3 regions of the Thioalkalivibrio sp. ALJ2 genome follow, and region 2 is predicted to be linked to each of the others. Evidence: predicted binding sites of a transcription regulator. Region 2 holds the regulator's gene; each other region holds the start of a gene.
What was found. The regulator sigma-54, encoded in region 2, starts transcription at its own class of promoters, with help from an activator protein. The targets are predictions, from matches to a motif close to TGGCANGNTNCNTGCTT.
Positions count from the first base shown of each region.

Region 1: a site for sigma-54 is predicted at 1,738-1,754, ahead of F468_RS0106465 (PEP-CTERM sorting domain-containing protein). Genes of this name have one in related genera too.
Region 3: a site for sigma-54 is predicted at 1,846-1,862, ahead of glnA (glutamate--ammonia ligase). Genes of this name have one in related genera too.

Region 1 is NZ_KB899555.1:260,310-263,584, reverse strand. Features, by position in the region: gene glyA (serine hydroxymethyltransferase) at 1-294, opposite strand, end outside; gene F468_RS0106470 (PEP-CTERM sorting domain-containing protein) at 864-1,538, shown strand; gene F468_RS0106465 (PEP-CTERM sorting domain-containing protein) at 1,870-2,502, shown strand; gene F468_RS0106460 (TAXI family TRAP transporter solute-binding subunit) at 2,738-3,275, shown strand, end outside.
Region 2 is NZ_KB899554.1:585,407-588,681, forward strand. Features, by position in the region: gene lptA (lipopolysaccharide transport periplasmic protein LptA) at 1-63, shown strand, start outside; gene lptB (LPS export ABC transporter ATP-binding protein) at 114-842, shown strand; gene F468_RS0102735 (RNA polymerase factor sigma-54) at 901-2,394, shown strand; gene hpf (ribosome hibernation-promoting factor, HPF/YfiA family) at 2,397-2,735, shown strand; gene F468_RS0102745 (PTS sugar transporter subunit IIA) at 2,740-3,210, shown strand.
Region 3 is NZ_KB899554.1:156,735-160,009, reverse strand. Features, by position in the region: gene F468_RS0100710 (lysophospholipid acyltransferase family protein) at 1-260, shown strand, start outside; gene glnA (glutamate--ammonia ligase) at 359-1,768, opposite strand; gene F468_RS0100700 (cation diffusion facilitator family transporter) at 1,965-3,239, opposite strand.

The sequences.
Region 1 (3,275 bases), on a different contig from region 2:
GCCGGAATGCGGCTGCACGTTCGCGTAGTCGGCGCCGTAGAGCTGCTTGAGGCGATCGATCGCGAGCTGCTCGACGATATCCACATACTCGCAGCCACCGTAGTAGCGCTTGCCCGGATAGCCCTCGGCGTACTTGTTGGTCAGCACGGAGCCTTGGGCCTCCATCACGCGCGGGCTGGTGTAGTTCTCGGAGGCGATCAGCTCGATATGCTCTTCCTGGCGCTGCGCCTCCTTGCTGATGGCGCCCCAGAGTTCGTCGTCGTAGCCGTGGATACTCATGTCGATCGAAAACATTCGGATCTCCCGTTTCATTACTTTCGTGGATTCGGTTTCCCGGCGCGCCGACTCACCGGCGCAGGCCTGGGAAGGGGGAAACAAAGACGCGTAATGATAGGGGATGCGGGGCTTTTTTTCAGGTGGCCGCCACGCCATGGCCAGACCACCGTCCAGGTAGCGCACAACGCAAGAATCCAAAGCCTTCCGTATTTTCAGCTACATACGGCCTATTGCGCGCTGCCGGGCAAGCTCGACAGGGTAGCCATGGCCTCCGGCGCGCACGGCCTAGTGTCCCGTTTCTTTACACCCAATCCTGGCCGGGTAAACCCCTCTCGCGGCACTGAGAACGTACCCGCCGGGCGCCACTCACCCGAACGGCGTAGTCGTCGGTGTCACACTTTTTTACGCCCATCCAGTCCCGCTGCCATCCGGCAAAAGGCGCATCCTCCTATCGGTCTGTTTTTTCGAATGAATTAGCGCGCATATGGGAATGGCACCGTTTCTGCATAGCCCTGAGTGCACAAGGACCGGATGGGCCGGATCCGCGCAAGCCACCCAGGGGGCTATTCCCAGGGAAGGTGCATCGAATGAACCCCAAACGTATTACACCCTATTTCGCGAGTGCCGCCCTGTTGCTGGGCCTGGGCCTTTCCGGCGCCGCACAGGCTTCGTTGATCAGCTGCGCCAGCCTGGATGGCGGCGTTGAAAACCGCGTCACCGCCAACATCGGCTGCCAGATCCTCGAACCCCTGGATGGGCATGCAAACGACCCTGTGGGAGGCGACCCCTCCAACTGGATCGTCAACACGGCCGGTGGCACGGGCTTTTTCGGCATCAGTGACTGGCAGTTCGATGGCCGCTGGGAAGATCCGCCGAACAGCAACGGCGATCCGCTGGAGTTTGATCCGGCCGATCCGACCCTCAACCTGGTCACGCTGGACGGAACCTCCCAGGGCGGGACCTGGACACTGGATCCGAGCTTTGTCTACGGCGACCTGCTGTTCCTGTTCAAGGATGGCCGCGGCACCAATCTGACCGGGTTCCTGATGACTGGCTATAACGGCAGCTACCTCTCGCCATTCATTGACCCGCCGTTTGACTTCCCGGGTGCAAGCCCCAAAGACATCTCCCACGTGAGCATCTACTACCGTCCGAACGGGCAGGTACCGGAGCCCCACACACTGTTGCTACTGGGTCTGGGTCTGGGCTTGCTGGGTATCGCCGTCCGCCGCAAAGCACGCAGGGACACGATGGCGGCCTGATCACGTCCTGCTCGACTTGGCATGATGGCGCCCATGTGGCGCCATCATTTCGTTCATGCCTCCTGATCCACAGTGATTCGCTCGCCTCGACCGAACATGTCCGGTTCTTTTACATCTCGGCCGTAACCCACGACCGCCTCTCCACATCAAATCTCACAAGCGATTGTTTCATCGCCCGAATCCCCCATCTCGTCGAACATGGCACGAAGCGTGCTGCATTCCCGCCTTGTGAGTGATGGCACTTTCAGGCGATCCGCGCCCCAGCCGCATTCATGAGAAACCATGGAGGGACTTTCGTCCCATGGAGGTAAGCTCGATGTCATGCAAGCCATTGCTCTCGTTCCTGGCCGGAACGGTGTTCCTGTTGACCCTGTCGCTCTCCGGGGCCACCCAGGCCGCACTGCTCGATTGCACTGCCCTGTCCGGCAACGTCGGTGACAAGGTCACCAACAATCTCGGCTGTCAGATTTTGTCGCCACTGGATGGCGCAGCCACCGACTCCACCACCGGCGATCCCTCCAGCTGGCTTGTGAATACCGCGGGCGACACCGGATTCTTCGGAATCAGCGACTGGCTATTCGACGGCCGCTGGACCTCCCCCGGGTCGAACAGCTCGACCCTCGCCAGCTTTGATGGCAATCGCCACAGCGGGCAATGGAACCTCGATTCCGAATGGGACTATGGAGACCTGCTGTTCGTGTTCAGTCATGGCAGCGGCACCAACCTGGTCGGCTTCCTGATGACCGGGATCAATGGCGATTACAGCTCACCCTTCACCCAACCGCCCTTCAGCTATCCGGGTGTGGCCACACGCAACATCTCGCATATCAGCGTCTATTACCGTTCGGGCGAGGTCGGCACCGTCCCCGAACCGAAGACGATGCTGCTGATGGGACTGGGGCTCGGCCTGCTCGGGCTGATGCTTCGCCGGAACCGACGCCAGGGGCCCCGTTTTCCGGCCTAGGCGAACGCCCAACGGCCCGTCGCCGCGCCATCAAGGGCACGCCTGTCGGGCGTGTCCTTTACCCTGATTGAAGAGGGGCCTGCACAGGACCGCGGATGACCGAAGGCGAGGCGATCCCCATCGCCCCCGGCCCGCAGGCACAGTCGACCTGAACGCGAACGTGCTATTTGATCGGCGTCTCCCTAGAATCCTCGGCACTGCCGCGATTCGTTCCCGGCATGACCCCGGAGGGCGTATGAATCGATCCAGTGTGCCGAGGGCCGACCGGCGATGGCTGCAACGCCTGCTGCCAGTGCTCACCCTGGTCAGCCTGCTACTGGGCACCAACGCGCAGGCCGAATCGCGCTTCATCAATATCGGCACAGGCGGGGTCACCGGCGTGTATTACCCGGCGGGCCAGCACCTGTGCCGCCTGTTCAACACCCGTCGCGACGAGCACGGGATGCGCTGCACAGCGGAGAGCACCGGCGGCTCGGTCTTCAATCTCAACATGATCCGCTCGGGCGACATGGACTTCGGCGTCGCGCAGTCGGACCTGCAGTACCACGCCTATCGGGGCTCCGGGCGTTTCGAGGAATTCGGGCCCGCTCCCCATCTCCGGGCGGCGTTCAGCCTGCATGCCGAACCCCTCACCCTGGTGGTGCGCCCCGACGCAGACATCGAGGGGCTGGATGACCTGCCCGGCAAGCGCGTCAACATCGGCAACCCAGGCTCGGGCCAGCGCATCCTGATGGAAGAACTGATGGGGGCGCTGGGCTGGGACCAGGACACCT
Region 2 (3,275 bases):
CGTGGCGAGGCCGATGACGAGCGTGTACGTATCAGGATCCAGCCCCGCGAAGACGACGAATGAACGAGCTCGACACCAGCGCGCCCGCCGCGGCCGGTGGCGAATCTGCGCCGATGGCCGGCTATCTGACCGGCCGCGAGCTGACCAAGCGCTATGGCAAGCGTACGGTGCTGGATCGTGTCGACGTCGATCTGGCACCAGGGGAGGTCGTGGGCCTGCTGGGACCGAACGGCGCAGGCAAGACCACCTGTTTCTACAGCCTGGTCGGCCTGATCCGGCCCAATCGTGGCCGCATCACGCTGGGTGACCGGGACATCACCCGGGCCCCGATTCATTCGCGGGCCCGAGCCGGGCTGGGCTACCTGCCGCAGGAGGCCTCGATCTTCCGTCGGCTGAGTGTTTGGGACAACCTGCAGGCGGTGCTGGAGCTGCGCTCGGAGCTCGACCGCCACGAGCGACGCCGCATCGGCGATGCCCTGATCGAGGAGTTCCAGCTGGAGACCGTGCGCCACAGCCCTGGGATTGCCCTGTCCGGGGGCGAGCGTCGCCGCGCCGAGATCGCGCGGGCACTGGCCGGTGACCCGCGCTTTATCTGCCTGGACGAACCGTTTGCCGGCGTGGATCCGATTTCCGTGGGTGATATCCAGGCCGTGATTGGGCATCTGGCCCGGCGCGGGATCGGTGTGCTGATTTCCGACCACAACGTGCGCGAGACCCTCGGAATCTGCGACAGGGCCTATATTCTTAGTGAGGGCCGCATCCTGAGCGCCGGGACCCCGCAGGAGCTGCTGGACGACCCCCAGGTGCGCCGCGTGTATCTCGGAGAAAACTTTCGACTGTGAACATTGATCAGTGTTTCCTTAAGATGATCTTGATGGTCACCATGGACCTCAAACCGCGATGCTGAAGCCCGGGCTTAATCTGCAGCTGGGGCAGACGCTGACGATGACCCCGCAGCTGCAACAGGCGATCCGTCTGCTGCAGCTTTCCACGCTGGAGTTGCAGGCGGAGATCCAGCAGGCGCTGGAAAGCAACCCCATGCTCGAGCAGGTGGAGGACGAGGGCGAGGAGGCCCCGCCCGAGCGCCCGGAGGAAGGGGGCGAACGGGTCGACGGGGATCGCATGCAGGCCGACACGGCTGGCGATGACGTGATCCCCGAGGAGTTGAGCACCGACAGTCGCTGGGACGACATCTACGAGCCCGCCCCGAGCCCACGCGGCCTGGACGACCGCGACCCGCTGGAGAATACCTCCGACGGCGAGGACGAGGGCCTGCAGGACCACCTGCTCTGGCAGCTGCATCTGAGCCACCTGACCCCACGAGACCAACGGATCGGGGCGGCGCTGATCGACGCGATCAGCCCGGACGGCTATCTGGACAGTGAACTCGAGGCGCTGGCGGAGATGATCAGCCAGGGCGAAGACGAGCCCGTGGGGGTCGACGAGGTCGAGGCGGTGCTGCACTGGATTCAGCAGTGCGACCCGCTGGGCGTCGGTGCGCGGGACCTGCGCGAGTGCCTGGAGATCCAGCTGCGCCATTTGGCGCCGGATGCCCCGGCGCGTGACGCGGCTCGAGCCATCCTGGAAAACGGCATGGAGAGCCTGGCCAAGCGGGACTACCGAGCCCTGCAGCGCCAGTCCGGCGTGCGCGACCCGGACGAGCTGGCGCGGGCGCTGGACCTGATCCGCACCCTGAATCCGCGGCCCGGTGCCCAGATCAGCGAGTCCACTTCGGAATATGTGGTGCCGGATGTCTATGTCCGCCATGACCGCGATGGCTGGCGCGTGGACTTGAACCCGGAGATTGCGCCGCGCATTCGCATCAACGATCTCTATGCGGGCATGGTGCGGCAGGTCTCCGATGCGCGTGATAGCGCGTTTATGCGCGATCAGTTGCAGGAGGCGCGCTGGTTCCTGAAGAGCCTGCACAGCCGGAACGACACCCTGCTGCGGGTCGCCCAGGCCATCGTCGTGCGCCAGCAGGGGTTTCTCGAGCATGGTGAGGTTGCCATGCAACCGCTGATCCTGCGCGATATCGCCGAGACCCTGGAGATGCACGAATCGACCATCTCGAGGGTGACTACACAGAAATACATGCACACCCCGCGTGGGGTATTCGAGTTCAAGTACTTCTTTTCCAGTCATGTTGGCACAGCCGATGGCGGCGAATGCTCGGCGACCGCGATCCGTGCCATGATTCGGGAATTGATTGGTGGCGAGACCCCGAACAAGCCACTGAGTGATGCAAAACTGGCCCAGATCCTGTCGGATCGGGGCATTAATGTGGCCCGACGCACCGTGGCCAAGTACCGCGAGGCTATGCACATACCGTCTTCCAGCGAACGCCGGCAGATGGCGAGTATGCCCAGTGGAACCAAGCAAAAAGGAGCCTGACCATGCAGATCAACCTGACCGGCCATCACGTCGATATCACCGACGCCCTGCGCGACTACGTGAACGAAAAGTTCGCGAAGCTGGAACGCCACTTCGACAAAGTGATCGACGTGCATGTGGTGCTGACCCACGAGAAAAACCAGAACCTGAACAACAAGGCGGAGGCCAATCTCCAGGTCAGCGGCAATCACATCCACGCCGAAGCCAGTCACGAGGATATGTATGCGGCGATTGATGGCCTGATCGACAAGGTGGATCGTCAGCTGATCAAGCACAAGGAAAAGGTCAAGGACCATCACCGCGCCGAGGGTGCCCAGCGCAACCGCGAACAGGCCCTTTAACGCAATGACCATTGCCGAGCTGATCACCCGCGCCCGTATCCGGCTGGAGCCCGAGTGTTCCAGCCAGAAACGGGCGCTCGAGACCCTGGCCGAGTTGCTGGCCGTCGGCGGCGAGGAGTCCGCCGGCCCGGCCAGCGGGGCCATCTTCGAGGCCCTGTCTGCCCGCGAGAAGCTTGGCTCCACCGGTCTGGGGCATGGCGTGGCCATCCCGCATGGGCGTCTGGCCGAGCTCGATGTCCCCCGGGTCGCGGTCCTGCGGCTGGACCAGGGGGTCGACTTCGACGCCATGGACCACGAACCCGTGGACATCCTGATCGCACTGCTGGTGCCCGAGGCGGCGACCAGCGCGCACCTGGACCTGCTGGCGCAGCTGGCTCGCGGTCTCTCGCAGCCCGACAATATCGCCTCGCTGCGCCGTGCCGGCGACGCGGACGCCCTGGAACGCGAACTGACCCGGGCCTTCGGCGACGCCTGAACATGGCTCTCCCGGCAGTACTTTCTCTCTTACGACGCCCCGTGCCAGCACTGCCGGAGATTCGT
Region 3 (3,275 bases), 430 kb from region 2:
TGACCCTGCTGCCGCGCCTGCTGCGTGGGCGCGAGGACCATGTCGTGTTCTTGTTCGCCGAGCGCCTGCCGAAGGGGCGCGGGTTTCGCTATCACGAGATCGAGGCCGGGCCGGAGGTTGCCGACCGCGACTTCGCCCGCGCCGCTGCCGCGATCAACGCCCATGTGGAGGCCCTGGTCCGGCGCTGCCCCGAGCAGTACAACTGGGCCTACAAGCGTTTCCACCCGGCCCCCGAGGGCCAGCCCAACCCCTATCGCTGACACCCGGTCGAGCCAGGTTCCGAGCACAAAAAAAGCCGCCGGACCCGAAGGTCGCGGCGGCCGGTGCATCTGGCCCCGAGGGGCCGGATGCGGATGCCTTACAGGCTGTAGTACATGTCGAATTCGACCGGATGGGTGGTCATGCGCATGCGCGTGACTTCTTCCATCTTCAGGTCGATGTAGGCATCGATCATGTCGTCGGTGAACACGCCACCCTGGGTCAGGTATTCGCGATCCTGGTTCAGGGCTTCCAGCGCCTGGTCCAGCGAATGGCAGACCTGCGGGATGCCCTTTTCCTCTTCCGGCGGCAGGTCGTAGAGGTTCTTGTCCATCGCGTCGCCCGGGTGGATCTTGTTCTGGATGCCGTCCAGGCCGGCCATCAGCATCGCGGCGAACGCCAGATACGGGTTGGCGGTGGAGTCCGGGAAGCGCAGCTCGATGCGGCGGGCCTTCGGGCTCATCACGAACGGGATGCGCAGCGACGCGGAGCGGTTGCGCGCGGAGTAGGCCAGCATCACCGGCGCCTCGAAGCCCGGCACCAGACGCTTGTAGCTGTTGGTGGACGGGTTGGTGAAGGCGTTCAGCGAGCGGGCGTGCTTGATGATACCGCCGATGTAGTACAGCGCGGTCTCGGACAGGCCGCCGTACAGGTCACCGGAGAACAGGTTCTTGCCGTCCTTGGACAGCGACTGGTGCACGTGCATGCCGGAGCCGTTGTCGCCGACGATCGGCTTGGGCATGAAGGTCGCGGTCTTGCCGTGCATGTGGGCCACGTTCTGCACCACGTACTTCAGTACCTGCACCTCGTCAGCCTTCTGGGTCAGCGTCGCGGGGCCGACACCGATCTCGCACTGGCCGGCGGTGGCCACCTCGTGGTGGTGCACCTCGGTGGTCAGGCCCATCTCGGTCATCACTTCGCACATGGTCGAGCGGATGTCGTGCAGGCTGTCGACCGGCGGCACTGGGAAGTAGCCACCCTTCACGCCCGGGCGGTGCCCGATGTTGCCGTCTTCGTAGACGCGCTCGGAATTCCAGGAGGCCTCGGAGGAGTCCACGCGGCAGTAGGAGCCGGAGAGGTCCGAGCCCCATTTCACATCGTCGAACACGAAGAATTCATTTTCCGGCCCGAACAGCGCGGTGTCGGCAATGCCGGTGCTCTGCAGATAGGCCTCGGCACGGCGCGCCAGGGAGCGCGGGCAGCGGTCGTAGCCCTGCATGGTGGCCGGCTCGACCACGTCGCAGCGGATGTTCATGGTCATGTCCTCGAAGAACGGATCGATGACCGCGGACTCCGCATCCGGCATCAGGATCATGTCGGACTCGTTGATGCCCTTCCAGCCGGAGATCGACGACCCGTCGAACATCTTGCCTTCCTCGAACGACTCTTCGTCGAGGTCATGGGCTGGAACGGTTACATGCTGTTCCTTGCCCTTGGAGTCGGTGAAACGGAAGTCGACAAAGCGGACTTCCTTTTCCTGGATCTGCTTCAGCACGTCGGCTGCGGACATGGGAGTCTCCTTAGGTTTGCTCTTGGTCTTTGGGTTCGCCGCGCCGATTCGAGCCCGGCCGGCGTTGAATCGGTTCTATGCAGGCATCATGCCAGTTCGTTCGATTGGCCCTGTGACGGTCGTTCAGGACTCATCAGGCCCGTACCACGCGGCGGGCTGCACAATATCCGTGCGCCATCGGCACCACAGTAGTGCATCAAGTCTTTTGTTGCACGCCAGTGGTGCATGGGCGATAGAGGATCTTCACCTCACCCAGCCGGTCCTTCAGGCGCGGATGGCCCTGCAGCGACTGTGACAGGCCCTCGCCCCGCGCGTTCAGGTCCGCGGGCGTGCATGCCCCGTCAAGGCGCAGCGTCAGGGTCAGGTGGATGCGCCCGTTCAGATAGTGCATGGAAAGCTGCTCCAGGCGATCCAGTTCCGGGGTGTCGGCCCAGGCCTCGCGCACCGCTTCGGCGATCTCCGGACGCAGGGGCAGGTTCGAGCTTCGAGCCTGATCTTGGTCGTTTTCCGGATCGACATGGACCGTAAAATCGCGCAGCCGCTCGTGGCGCTGGGTGACGGCCCCGTACACCGCATCGGCAATCCGGTGTCCCTCGGAAACCGAAATCATCGGGGCGACCTGGATATGCACATCGGCGACCACGTCGCTCCCATGCCGCCGCGTGCGCAGCATGTGCGCATCCTTCACCCCGGGCACTTCCATGATCGTGCGGTGGATGCGCGCGACCTCCTCCGGATCCAGTGCCGTGTCAATCAGTTCGGCCGCGCTGCGCACGATCAGGCGCCCGGCGATATGCAGGATGAACAGGGCAACGATCAGCGCCGCCAGGGCATCCGCCCACGGGAAGCCCGCCACCGCGGCCCCGACCCCGACCAGCACGAACAGCGAGGAGATCGCATCCGTGCGGTGATGCCAGGCGTTCGCATCCAGCATCCGCGAGCCGATCCGTTTCGCCACACGGTGGGTGTACTGATAGAGCCCCTCCTTGGCCACCAGCGTCAGCACCGCAAAGGCGAGCGCGGCCGGCGCCGGCCCTGCGGTCGCGGCGTTGGTATCCATCAGCCGCTGTCCGGCGGCCCAGGCGATCCCGAGGCCGGCCAGTGCGAGGAACACACCGACGACCACGGTGGCCAGGGTCTCGATACGCCCGTGTCCGTAGGGGTGGTCATGATCGGGCGAGGCCGCGGCCTTGCCAGCGGCGAACAGCACCACACCATCGGTGATCAGGTCCGACAGGGTGTGCACGCCGTCGGCGATCAGCGCCTGCGAGTTCAGCAGCCATCCGCTCAGCAGCTGTGCCAGGGCAAGAAAGGCATTCACCACCGCGCCCACGACCGTTACCCGGCGCGTGGCACGGTAGCGCCGGCCGTTTTCGGGCGAGATCGTGGCCTCGGAGTTGGCGCGGGGGTCGCTCAGGACATCCCTCCCGAACAGGGTCAGGCCCTCAGTATGGGCGTGCCTCCGCCACATGCAAGACGCTTGCACTGCCTTCACCGGTGGCCGCAG